3 regions of the Shewanella cyperi genome follow, and region 2 is predicted to be linked to each of the others. Evidence: predicted binding sites of a transcription regulator. Region 2 holds the regulator's gene; each other region holds the start of a gene.
The links. Region 2 encodes FliA, which starts transcription of late flagellar genes. Its sites were predicted from a motif close to CTAAAGNTNNNNNNNNNNNNGCCGATA; they were not measured.

Region 1 (4,226 bases), 650 kb from region 2:
GCCAGATCCTGGTGTAAATAACGGTTGTAATTGGCCACCCTCACCGACTTGTCTCTCGGATCCAACCCTTTTTGCAGTCTGGGATTATGAGTGGTAATGCCCGTGGGGCAGGTATCCTTGTTGCATTGCATCGCCTGGATGCAGCCCAGGGCAAACATGTTACCACGGGCAGAGGCGACAAAATCTGCACCCACGGCCAAGGCCCAGGCCACCCGGGAAGGTACTATCAATTTGCCTGTGGCTATAACCTTGATGCGTTCCTTCAGTCCTCGAAGCACCAGTTTGTCCACCAAGATGGGCAGGCTTTCGCTCAAAGGCAAACCGACGTAGTCCATCAATGGCTGTGGAGCAGCACCCGTTCCGCCGTCGGCACTGTCGAGGGTAAAGAAATCGGGCGCACTTTGTTCTCCGCGCCGCCCGATTTCTTCAAAGAGGCTATCCAGCCACAGGGTATCCCCCAAAACTGCTTTTATGCCTGTGGGTTTGCCGCTGATCTCCCGCACCTGGTGCACCATATCCAGAATGTCGCCGACATCCTTGAATTCAATATGACCATTGGGGCTGATGGAGTCCTGGCCTTCTGGGATGCCGCGGATTAATGCTATCTCGGGCGTGACCTTCACCCCCGGCAAGATGCCACCCTTACCTGGCTTGGCCCCCTGGCTCAGCTTGATTTCTATCATCTTCACCTGTTCATGTGCGGCTACGGCTTTCAGCTTTTCATGGTCCAGATGGCCTTCGGCATTGCGGACGCCGTATTTGGCGGTGCCGATTTGAAATACCAGATCGCATCCGCCCTTGAGATGGTAGGGGCTTAAGCCTCCTTCCCCGGTATTGAGCCAACAACCGGCCTGGGCGGCACCGTGTGACAGGGCCGTGATGGCCGGGCGGGACAAGGCACCAAAACTCATGGCGGATATATGGCAGATCCTGTCCGTGGTGTAAGGATGGCGACAATATGGACCCAGGGTTACGGGTTGGACAGTTTGATTATTATGCCCCTGCTCGGGAAAGGCAGTGTTCATGAACATCAGGGTTCCCGGCAGATTGAGGGGGCGGGTTGAGCCAAAGGCGATGGTGCGATCGATGTTTTTGGCGGCCCGGTAAACCCAGCTGCGTTCGGCGCGATTGAATGGCAACTCTTCCCTGTCCTGGGCAAAGAAATATTGTCTGAAGAATTCACCTTGTTTCTCAAAGAAGTACCGAAAGCGTCCTATGATGGGGTAGTTGTGCCTGATGGCTTGCCTGGTCTGCAGCTTGTCTGCCAGATACATATACACCAGCGCCAGTGCCACCAGACCTATCACCAAGAGAAACAGGGCTGAAAATAACTCGATCCCAAAAACCAACCAGTGTTCCTGCATCTTATTCTCCTGACTTGGCGTTTGGCTCGCCATAGCGGCTTGTTTTGAATCCGACCACTTGCTCTTGGCTCAGGGTGAGCTGGAACAGTTTGTCGTATTCATTTTCGCTGATGGGGGCGATTGCCGGTCCACCCAGCTTTTCTATCAGTGGTCCAAGGGTGTTGGAGTGGCCGGCTATCACCCAGTTGCCTTCCCCCTGGAGTACCAGGCTGGCGATATCGGCCAGGCTGGTCGCCAAGGGCTGTTGCAAAGGTATCACCCGAATCGGCAGTTTTCTGTCTTCGCTCAGAGGTGTCAGGGTGGCCTGGGTGCGGATAAATTGGGATGCAATCAGCCCTTCAAGCGGAATGCCGTGCAAATGCCTGACCAGATCCCGGGCGCGTCTTTGCCCCTGATCCGAAAGCTGTGGGTCTTTATCGGCGGAAAGTTGTTTCTCGGCGTGGCGCACCAGAAAAATCATTCTTTCCTCGGCCCGGAGCGGGCTGATCTGACACAGTGCCATGGCCAGGGTGATAAGAGGTATCCACTTCATTTTCAGGCTTATTCTTCCGCAAAGTCGTAAAGCCGAGGATAAACTTTTTGTTTGCTTAGAGAAATGATTAAAGTAGGTTAAAAATTAGCCGATAATAGAGACAGGGCGCAAAGGGTCGAGTGGAGGTCAACATGGAAATCCGTCAAGCGAATCAATCAGTCAACAATCAACGGGGTCAGCAGGGGCAGCATGGTGCTGCCGTATCCACTGTTGCCAGGGATAAAAGCCAGGTCGACGGCAATCATGGTGGCGCCGTGTCAGAGGTGGCCAGCAGCAAAAGTGCGGCCCAGGTCAGCAAACAGTTGATGAACTCCGCCATTCTGGCCGCCCAGCAGGAGGTGAATCTCAGTGCTGGCAATGAACCCATGGCGCTGCTGTACCGGGCTGCCATTGAGGCCATCAACGAGGAATTGGCCCCCACCCTGGGCGAAAATGCCCTGCAGAAAGTTGCAGAGGAAGGCATAGATACCTCTCCCGAGGCAACCGCCGGCCGCATTGTGGACTTTGCGACCCAGTTTTTCAGTGTCTATCAGGAACAGAACAGCTCGATGGCGTTTGACGATCAATTGTCAAACTTCATGGATATCATAGGTGGTGCCATAAATCAGGGCTTTAAAGAGGCGCGGGATATCCTCAGCGGCCTCAAGGTACTTGAGGGCGACATAGCCGCCGGTGTCGACATGACCTATGACCTGGTACAGCAGGGATTGCAGGCATTCCGTGACAGCTTCAACAAGGATGAAGCACCACAGACCTGATATATCCCTCAGTAAAAAGGGTTTTTATTCTTCCCTGACGGGCTTATGCTGGTGTTGACGTCCTGCGTCGCCGGGACATAAACATCCGCTTGGCTCTGGGGGGAATATGTGGGTTGAAGGCACAGTCATTTCACGCATAGATTGGACAGATACCTTATTTTCCTTGCGCATTCGCGCACCGCTCGCCCCTTTCATTGCCGGGCAATTTATTAAACTGAGTCGGGTTCTCGACGATAAGCGTATCGCCAGGGCCTATTCGCTGGTTAATCCTCCCGGCAGCGATTTCCTGGAAATTTTGGCCGTGACTGTGGAAGAAGGCCAGCTGTCCCCAAGGTTGCAGGAGCTGAAACCCGGCGACAGGATAGAAGTCACAGCCACCGCCGCCGGTTTCATGACCCTCAACGAACTGCCCAAAGACATAGGTAAACACCTGTGGATGTTAGCCACGGGCACGGCGATCGGCCCCTTTGTTTCCATGTTGGCCACCGCCGAGCCCTGGGACAGATTCGAACGTCTGGTGCTGGTTTATGGTGTGCGCCACCGGGCCGATTTGGCCTACCTTGATGAGCTCAAGGCCCTGCAAGCCAAATATCCGGATAAGTTCTCCCTGATCCTCTCCGTCACCCGCGAAGCCGTTGACGGCGCCTTGCAGTGCCGTATTCCGGAGGCCCTGGCCAGCGGTGAACTGGAGCGATTGGCCGCTCTGGCACTCTCGCCGACCGATAGCCAGGTCATGATTTGCGGTAATCCCGACATGCTTGCCTCGGCTCAGCAGTTGCTGCTCGAGCGCGGGCTGACCAAGAATTTACGCCGGGCTCCCGGCAATATCACAGTGGAAAAATATTGGTAATAGTTAGCAAGGAAATGCCATGAAACTGCTTTGTTCTGATGCTTCACCCTATGCCCGCATGGTCAAAATCGTCATCCGCCATCTGGCCCTTGATGTGGAAGAGATCATCACCAACCCTTTTGACAATGGTCCCGAATTGATCGATGCCAATCCCCTGGGGCAGGTACCCTGTTTGTTTCTCAATGATGGCTCAGCCCTGTATGACAGCGAGGTGATTTGCCGTTATCTGGATGCCAACTACGGCCAGGGAAAACTGTTTGGCAGCGACTGGCAGGCGCAGTGCCAGTTTTCCCTGCTAAAGGGGCTCATCGACAGCGCGGTCAAGCTCAGACAGGAACAGATGCGTGAGGATGAAGGGGTACGCTCCCCCTTCTGGACCGCCCGCTTTGAGCAGGCCCTGCTGCGGGGCATGAAGGAGCTGGAGCGCCTGGGCTTGGGCGCCGGTGCCGAGATCAATGCCCGGACCATAGCCCTGGTGTGTTTGCTGGACTATCTGGATTTCCGTCATCCCAACCTGGATTGGCGCAAGGTGGCACCGGCGGTGTCGCTTTGGTTTGGCGAGGTGCGCAACCAGAACATTTTCGAGCTGACCAAGCCCAAGTAAGACCGTCCTCCATCAAGGCTGTGGCTGGCGCTGCGGCCTGTTTTTCCGTTGTGCAATCCCTTTTTGTTCGCCGACTCCAAGCCAATATTCTGTTACAAGCTCACCAAAGTCACAGGCT
Region 2 (4,226 bases):
CGGAGTTTTCCCCTGCCGTGGCAGCCAAGCTGGCAGCTCTGTCCGAGCATTACTCACCTGTGGAGCTGGTAAGAGCCTTGCCCCAGAGTCTGGCCAACATGTTGGACAACCAGGGCGATGACATAGTGCGTCGCGGTGGCGTGGTGGCTTTTGTCGGTCCGACCGGTGTCGGCAAGACCACTTCCATCGCCAAATTGGCGGCGCGATTCGCTGCACAACATGGCCCAGATCAAGTTGCGCTCATTACCACGGATCATTATCGCATTGGAGCCTTTGAGCAATTGGCAACTTATGGCAAAATAATGGGCTGTCCGGTAAAGCAAGCTCATGATCTCAATGAGTTGGAACAAATACTTTATCAGTTCAGGAATCGCAAGCTAGTATTGATAGATACGGCAGGAATGGGGCAAAGGGACATGCGTCTGGTGGAACAACTGGATAACTTGACCGCTAACCGAGCCTTGCCGATCCGCAGTTATCTGGTATTGTCAGCGACATCACAACGGCGGGTGTTGCAGGATGCAGTGGAACACTTCAAAAGGATCCCCCTTTCCGGGGCTGTGTTGACCAAGTTGGATGAAGCCTGTTCTTTGGCAGGCGCCCTGAGTGTGCTGATCCAAAGCGGATTGCAGTTGAGTTATGTGACTGATGGTCAAAGGGTTCCTGAAGATATGCAAGTGGCTGATACCCTGGCGCTGGCCAAACAAGCGCTGGCAGCCATGAATGACAATGAACACAGACCCGTGAAAGAAAAGAAATGGGCAGAACAACCGACCTATGCATTTGAGTAAAGCTATGACCCGGGATCAAGCAAGCGGTTTACGTATGATGAATCAACCATATAACGAAAAAGTCAAAGTAATCGCCGTCAGCGGTGGCAAGGGCGGGGTCGGTAAGACCAGCGTTTCCATCAATACGGCGGTTGCGCTTGCCGAGAAGGGCAAGCGGGTGTTGGTACTGGATGCCGACCTGGGTCTGGCCAACGTGGATGTCATGTTGGGCCTGAGGGCCGAAAAGAACCTGTCCCATGTGCTGTCCGGCGAGGCGGAGCTCGATGACATCATTCTCCGGGGACCCAAGGGCATTGGTATTATCCCGGCGACCTCGGGCGCCCAGGCCATGGTGGAGCTGACCCCGGCGCAGCACGCCGGTCTCATTCGCGCTTTCAGCGAAATGCGCACCCAGTTTGATGTGCTGATTGTGGATACCGCCGCCGGTATCTCCGACATGGTGCTGAGTTTTTCCCGCGCCGCTCAGGATGTGCTGGTGGTGGTGTGTGATGAACCCACGTCCATCACAGATGCATATGCCCTGATTAAGATCCTCAGCCGTGAGCACGGAGTATTCAGATTCAAGATAGTGGCCAACATGGTCCGTAGTCTGCGTGAAGGTATGGAACTGTTTGCCAAGCTGAGTAAGGTCACCGACAGGTTCCTGGACGTGGCGCTGGAGCTGGTGGCGACTATCCCCTTCGATGAAAACCTGCGAAAGTCAGTGCGCAAGCAAAAGCTGATTGTTGAGGCTTATCCGAAATCACCGGCGGCCATTGCCTACCATGGTCTGGCGAATAAGGTTATGAGTTGGCCTATTCCGCAACAACCGGGTGGTCACCTGGAGTTCTTTGTTGAACGTTTGGTGCAGCGTCCTGAGTACCAAGAGGATAGATCGAGTGAATAAAGCCGCGGCGTATACCGCTTTGGATAATAAAACATCCATCGTTGAACAGTACGCACCGCTGGTTAAAAGAATCGCGCACCACATGTTGGCCCGGTTGCCGGCTTCCGTACAGTTGGATGATTTGCTGCAGGCAGGCATGATAGGCCTGCTTGAGGCGTCGACTAAGTTTGACGGCAGCAAGGGTGCCAAGTTTGAAACATTTGCCGGGATAAGGATCCGCGGCGCCATGTTGGATGAAATCCGTCGTGGCGACTGGGTTCCCCGCTCGGTGCATCGCAATCAGCGGCGGGTCGCCCAGGTCATAGATGAGTTGGAGCAGGAACTCGGCCGTGATGCACGGGACACAGAAATCGCAGAAAGACTTGATATGACGCTGGATGAGTACCATCATATCTTGAGCGATGTTTCTGTAGGTAAAATCATAGGGATAGAAGATTTAGGCATCTCTCAGGACGTATTGGTTCCAGAGGGTGAGCAGTCTGATGGCATCTTTGATTCTTTGGCCGACAGCCAATTTCATGGTGCTTTGGTCGAGGCCATCAAACAATTGCCAGAGAGAGATGCATTGGTATTATCGCTTTATTATGATGAAGCGCTGAACTTAAAAGAAATTGGTGCCATTCTTGATGTCAGTGAGTCCAGGGTGAGTCAAATACACAGCCAAGCTATGCTGCGACTCAAGGGCAAACTCAAGCATTGGACACACGTATAATTACTAATTGAGCATTTAGAGTGTCAGCTCACCGGAGGAAACCTTGGACAAGAATATGAAGATTCTCATTGTTGACGATTTTTCGACGATGAGGCGTATCATCAAGAACTTGTTGCGAGACCTGGGGTTCAACAATACCCAGGAGGCAGATGATGGCTCCACAGCGTTGCCCATGCTGCAAAAAGGCGATTTTGACTTCGTGGTCACGGATTGGAACATGCCCGGCATGCAGGGTATTGACCTGCTGAAGGCCATTCGCGCCGACGAAAACCTGAAGAATATCCCAGTGTTGATGGTAACTGCCGAAGCCAAGCGAGAGCAGATCATTGCCGCGGCACAGGCCGGGGTAAACGGCTATGTAGTTAAGCCATTTACCGCTGCCACCCTGAAAGAAAAGCTGGACAAGATATTCGAGCGCCTCAGTTAAGCAAGGACGGGCTATGCAGCTAAACACTTCAGGGCTCATCAGTCTCGAACAGGCGCAAATGCTTGTCGAACTCTTGTCCGCCGGTGAGCAGGATCAGGCCGATGCGCTGTTCCGTGATTTTGCCATGCCGTTGCAGCGTGAGTTGTTTGATGAAGTCGGAAAACTCACCCGCCAGCTTCACAGTGCCTTGATGGACTTTCAGGTTGATAACAGATTGTTGGAGTTGGCCAATACCGAAATTCCGGATGCCAAGGAAAGACTCAATTACGTTATCGATATGACGGAACAGGCGGCCAATAAGACCATGGACGCCGTTGAAGAATGTCTGCCGCTGGCCGATGCATTGATAAACAATATTCAGACTGTGACTCCTGCATGGGACAGACTGATGCGCCGTGATATAGAGTTGAATGAATTCAAAGCGCTTTGTCACGATGTACAGCAGTTGATGGTCCGCAGCGAGAACGATTCAAACCGCCTGCGAGAACTCTTGAATCAGATTCTGATGGCGCAGGATTTCCAGGATCTTACCGGGCAAATGATCCGTCGGGTAATAGAGTTGGTTCGGGAGGTGGAGAGCAGTCTGGTCTCCATGTTGACCGTGTTTGGTGAACATACTCCCCAGGAAACCACCGAGCCCCCAAAAAGCAGCATAGAAGCCGAAGGCCCCATCATGAACGCGGAGGCGCGTCAGGATGTGGTAACGGGCCAGGATGAAGTCGACGACTTACTTTCAAGCCTGGGTTTCTGATTAAGGAGTCAGTTTAATGGCATTTGACGTAGATGAAGAGATCCTGCAGGACTTTTTGATCGAAGCCGGTGAAATTTTAGAGCTGCTGCAGGAACAATTGGTAGCGCTGGAAAATAACCCCGGTGACACGGATCTGCTTAACGCGATTTTCCGTGGTTTCCACACAGTGAAAGGGGGGGCGGGCTTCCTGGGATTGGCTCCCATGGTTGACGTCTGCCACGAATCGGAAAACACCTTTGACCTGCTGCGTACCGGCAAGCGTCATGTCACCGCCGAATTGATGGATATTATTCTCCAGGCGGTCGATGCCATTAATACCATGTTTGCTCAAACCCAGGCCGGTCAGGAGCAAGACCCTGCCTCTCCTGAGTTGCTGGCCAAGCTTAAACTCCTGTCTTCAGGGGCGCCGCTTCCCTCCGAAGGTGGTGCGGCTGCACCCGCGCCTGAACCAGAGCCTGAACCTGAACCAGAACCCATTCCTGAACCCGTAGTGGCTGCGCCTGCTTCCAAAAACACCAGTGGCGGCGAATCCAGCATTGATGAAATTAACGAGGCTGAATTTGAGGCCTTGCTTGATGCACTCCACGGTTCAGGCAAGGGACCCGGCGTCAAGACTGGCGTCCCACAGGATGTAGCAGGCAAAGCTGCCGCCGCGAAAC
Region 3 (4,226 bases), 950 kb from region 2:
GCAACACCAACATCACGTCTATGTAAGGCACCACGTTAATCTCGGCCACGGGGCGGCGCCGCTTGCGCTGGTAGCCCTGCATCATGCCGATTCCTTCTCGCTGTAGGCCTGACGGTGCAAAATGCTGGAAAACTCTTCCATAAAGTTGGCGTAGCTGCCCTCAATTTTCTCCACCTGGGTCGAGAAGCGGTTATAGGCAATAACCGCAGGAATAGCAGCAAACAGACCCATGGCGGTAGCAATCAAAGCCTCCGCGATACCGGGTGCCACCATGGCCAGGGTGGCGTTTTCCACCGCACCCAGGGCGATAAAGGAGTTCATGATCCCCCACACTGTGCCGAACAGGCCGATATAGGGACTGGTGGAACCTATGGTCGCCAACAAGGGCAAATGGGTTTCCAGCTTTTCCAGCTCACGGGACAGGGTCACACGCATGGCACGGTAGCTGCCGTCCATCACGGCGCCGGGCACCTTGCCGCTCAGACGAGACAGGCGCGAATACTCCTTGAAACCGGCCACAAACATGGCTTCCATACCCGAGTTGTGCTCGGTACGGGCCGACAGTTCCTGATACAGACGGTTGAGGTCAACACCGGACCAGAACTTGTCTTCAAACTTGAGTGACTTGGCTCGGGCGGAGCTCAGCAGCGCACGGCGCTGCAATATGACGGCCCAGGACATCACGGATAAGCCGAGCAAGGCCAGCATCACCAATTTAACCAGCACACTGGCCTGAAGAAACAACCCTATAAAAGAAATATCAGCTTGCACCTTGGGTAAACTCCTGCGCTATGAATGGGGGAATGGCATGGGGACGCATTTTCGATAAGGCCACGCAGGCCACCAAAATGGTGCCTTCGCAGTAACAAACATCATCACCATCAACCAGTCGCTGATGAAACACCAGCGACGCCTTTTTCAACTCTATGACCCTGGTTTGCACCATAAGGTTCTGCTCAAATTTCGCGGCCTTACGAAAATCCAGCTCCGCACGCCGTACCACAAAGGCAATGTCATCCTGCAATAACGCGGTTTGACTGATCCCCAGGGATCTCAGCCATTCGGTGCGGGCCCGTTCAAAAAAATTGAGATAATTGGAGTGATACACCACGCCACCTGCGTCTGTATCTTCGTAATAGACTGAAATTGGCCAGTTAAACACGGGCAAAACCATTTTCCGGACATACAAAATTGAGCCCTACTATACCGATCCGCCGCCAGATTGTGAATGGCAGGTACAGCCCCCCATGCAAAGAAATAAAAGCAGCAAAATGGCCTGCGCCCCCTTGCCAGTCATATTGAATTATGCAGATGGGCTCGGGGTCATCGGCCTTCTCCCCAGGTAAAAGGCCACCTTAAGCCGGCTCTCGGACAGAACAGCACATAAAAAAGGCAAACGCCCGTTTTAGGAACGGCGCCATTCAAGATATGATTTTTTATGCCGAATAACTGAGTAAAACACCACAACATGCCGAACAACTAGGCGCAATGAGCCATTAGCCAGTTTATCTGATTAGTTTTACTAATGGATTAAGGCAATTTTTCTAGTTTGTCCGATAAGATGGTCAAGGCTAAAATGAGCGCGTTTTCAGGAAGTGCCCACCCAACGGGTATTGAAAACAAGAACACCTGAACCGGTGTCCATGACGTCGGTTCTATCCCTGGTTCTTATGCTTGACTTCCTTCCTTCAATTTGTTGATTGCAATGCATTATTTTTGCTGCCCGCTTGAAACCAAGCGGGCATTTTTTTATCTGTCGATTTTCACTGTCGTCACAACCTTTGCCACCCGACCTTATCCTCCGGGACAGACACTGCACTCAAAAAAAAAAGCACCGCTCAATGGCGGTGCTTTTTAAATTTATCTCTGTATTACATGGGCTTACTGATGCGGATGACAACGCGGCGGTTACGGGCCCGCTCATCCACCGAGTCGTTGGATGCCACGTGACGGCTTTCGCCGTGGCCCATGGTCATGATCCTGTCATCGGGAATGCCTTTTTCCAGGAAATAGCTCTTGATACTGTCGGCCCGCTGATCACTGACCTTCTTGTTGACCGTGCGACCACCGTAGCTGTCGGTGTAGGCATCAATCAGCACCAGTTGCACTTCGGGGTCATAACTCAGGTATTCCTGAATACGTGACAGTTGCTGTTTGGAAAAGCGACTCAGTTCGCTGCCACCGGACTCGAAGTTGAGCACGGTAAAGGAAATGTCTTCAAAGCTGTAGGGCAAGAGGTTTGCCAGACACGCCTTGAATTCATTGTACTTGCGCTTGAAGTTGGCGGAAGACAGGCCCACCGCCACCTTGCTTTCGTTATTGTACCAATCGGCATAATAAAAGGTGGGTTCCATGCCCCGCTCCAGTTCGGTCAGCATCGACCAGGCCGCCTTCTTTGGCACCTCGCCACTGAAGTACTTCTGGTACCTTAGCTCGGTAATGGGGTGGGAATTCACCCCGGGACGCCAGGCCGGTGCCCTGCTCATCAAGGTGGCCTTGGTGGCGGCATCGGGTTTGGACCACATATCGAGGCTGAAGGCCAGGTTCAGCTCCTTGCTGGCCTGACTGGTGAACACCGCCTTGCCATAGGCCGGAATATCATGTTCCAGGCGGCACATGATGGGGCTGGCAGCACTCAGACGCCATTGGGATTCATCCAGGTTAGCCACATAGTGGCGTAATTCCGCGCTTGCCATGGCGGGCATCAGCAAAGAAGACAACAAAAGAAGTTTTCGCCACATAGCCATTCTCATCCATTCCGGGTTACTTCTGTGGTATCGGCCATTTACTTGGGTTCTTTAGCTCAGTTTTACAGCAATCGGACATGACAGGCCCGATGGCATTTAGCATAATAGCGCCCTTGTTCATTTCCCTGGATTTCCGATGACCGACGCTAACAAGGCCAACCTGCTCAAGTACCGCTTCCGGGGCTATTTCCCGGTTGTCATAGACGTGGAAACCGCGGGTTTCAACGCCCAGACCGACGCCTTGCTGGAAATTGCCGTCACCCTGCTGAAAATGGATGCCGAAGGTAACCTGGTGCTGGATCACACCCTGCACTTCCATATCGAACCCTTCGAAGGTGCCAACCTGGAGCCCGCGGCCCTGGCCTTTAACGGCATAGATCCCACCAATCCATTGCGTGGCGCCGTCAGCGAGAAAGAAGCCCTGCTGGAAATCTTCAAGACGGTCAAAAAAGCCCAGAAGGCCGCAGATTGCCATCGATCCATTATCGTGGCCCACAACGCCGCTTTCGATCATGGTTTTGTCAGTAAGGCCATAGAACGCAACGACATCAAGCGCTCGCCGTTTCATCCCTTTGCCACTTTCGATACCGCCTGCCTGTCGGGCCTGGCCCTGGGGCACACAGTGCTGGCCAGGGCCTGCCAGATGGCGGGCATTCCGTTCGATAACCGCGAGGCCCACAGCGCCCTGTACGATACCGAGCGCACCGCCGAGCTGTTCTGCTATATAGTGAACCGCTGGAAGGCGCTGGGCGGCTGGCCTCTGGCTGCTCCGCTCGTCGACGACAATACCGACGAGAGTGCCGAAGACGAAGACAGCAGCGACACTTGATAGAAGACATAAAAAAAGCCGCCCATTGGGCGGCTTTTTTTATGCTCGACGGGCTATTACAGCTCTTCAGCATTCTCGGCCAGGTAAGCCGCAACGCCATCTGGGCTGGCGCTCATGCCTTTCTTGCCTTTTACCCAACCGGCTGGGCACACTTCGCCGTGCTCTTCATGGAACTGCAGCGCGTCAACCATACGCAGCATTTCGTCAACGTTACGACCCAGTGGCAGATCGTTCACTACCTGGTGACGTACCATGCCGTTCTTGTCGATCAGGAAAGAACCGCGGAAGGCCACACCGGCTTCTGGATGCTCAACATCGTAAGCTTTGCAGATGTCGTGCTTAACATCGGCAACCAGGGTGTATTGCACCTGGCCGATACCGCCCTTTTCTACCGGGGTGTTACGCCAGGCGTTATGGGTGAATTGAGAGTCGATGGATACACCGATCACTTCCACACCGCGCTTCTTGAACTCATCCATGCGGTGATCAAAGGCGATCAGCTCAGATGGGCACACGAAGGTGAAGTCCAGAGGATAGAAAAAGACTACGGCAGGCTTGCCCTTGATGGCTGCAGTCAGGTTAAAGCTGTCAACGATTTCGCCGGAACCCAGAACGGCCGCAGCGGTAAAGTCAGGGGCCGGACGGCCTAC

Region 1: a site for FliA is predicted at 1,964-1,990, ahead of JYB84_RS14675 (DUF5610 domain-containing protein). Genes of this name have one in related genera too.
Region 3: a site for FliA is predicted at 2,776-2,802, ahead of JYB84_RS07340 (flagellar protein MotY). Genes of this name have one in related genera too.

Annotation. Positions count from the first base shown of each region.
Region 1 is NZ_CP071501.1:3,324,609-3,328,834, reverse strand. Features, by position in the region: gene JYB84_RS14685 (FMN-binding glutamate synthase family protein) at 1-1,364, opposite strand, end outside; gene JYB84_RS14680 (SixA phosphatase family protein) at 1,366-1,896, opposite strand; gene JYB84_RS14675 (DUF5610 domain-containing protein) at 2,028-2,654, shown strand; gene JYB84_RS14670 (ferredoxin--NADP reductase) at 2,761-3,504, shown strand; gene JYB84_RS14665 (glutathione S-transferase) at 3,524-4,108, shown strand.
Region 2 is NZ_CP071501.1:2,676,717-2,680,942, reverse strand. Features, by position in the region: gene flhF (flagellar biosynthesis protein FlhF) at 1-791, shown strand, start outside; gene JYB84_RS11630 (MinD/ParA family protein) at 796-1,677, shown strand; gene JYB84_RS11625 (RNA polymerase sigma factor FliA) at 1,670-2,389, shown strand; gene cheY (chemotaxis response regulator CheY) at 2,433-2,816, shown strand; gene JYB84_RS11615 (protein phosphatase CheZ) at 2,830-3,567, shown strand; gene JYB84_RS11610 (chemotaxis protein CheA) at 3,584-4,226, shown strand, end outside.
Region 3 is NZ_CP071501.1:1,724,526-1,728,751, reverse strand. Features, by position in the region: gene tolR (protein TolR) at 1-85, opposite strand, end outside; gene tolQ (protein TolQ) at 82-771, opposite strand; gene ybgC (tol-pal system-associated acyl-CoA thioesterase) at 761-1,162, opposite strand; gene JYB84_RS07340 (flagellar protein MotY) at 1,872-2,741, opposite strand; gene rnt (ribonuclease T) at 2,884-3,576, shown strand; gene JYB84_RS07330 (peroxiredoxin) at 3,633-4,226, opposite strand, start outside.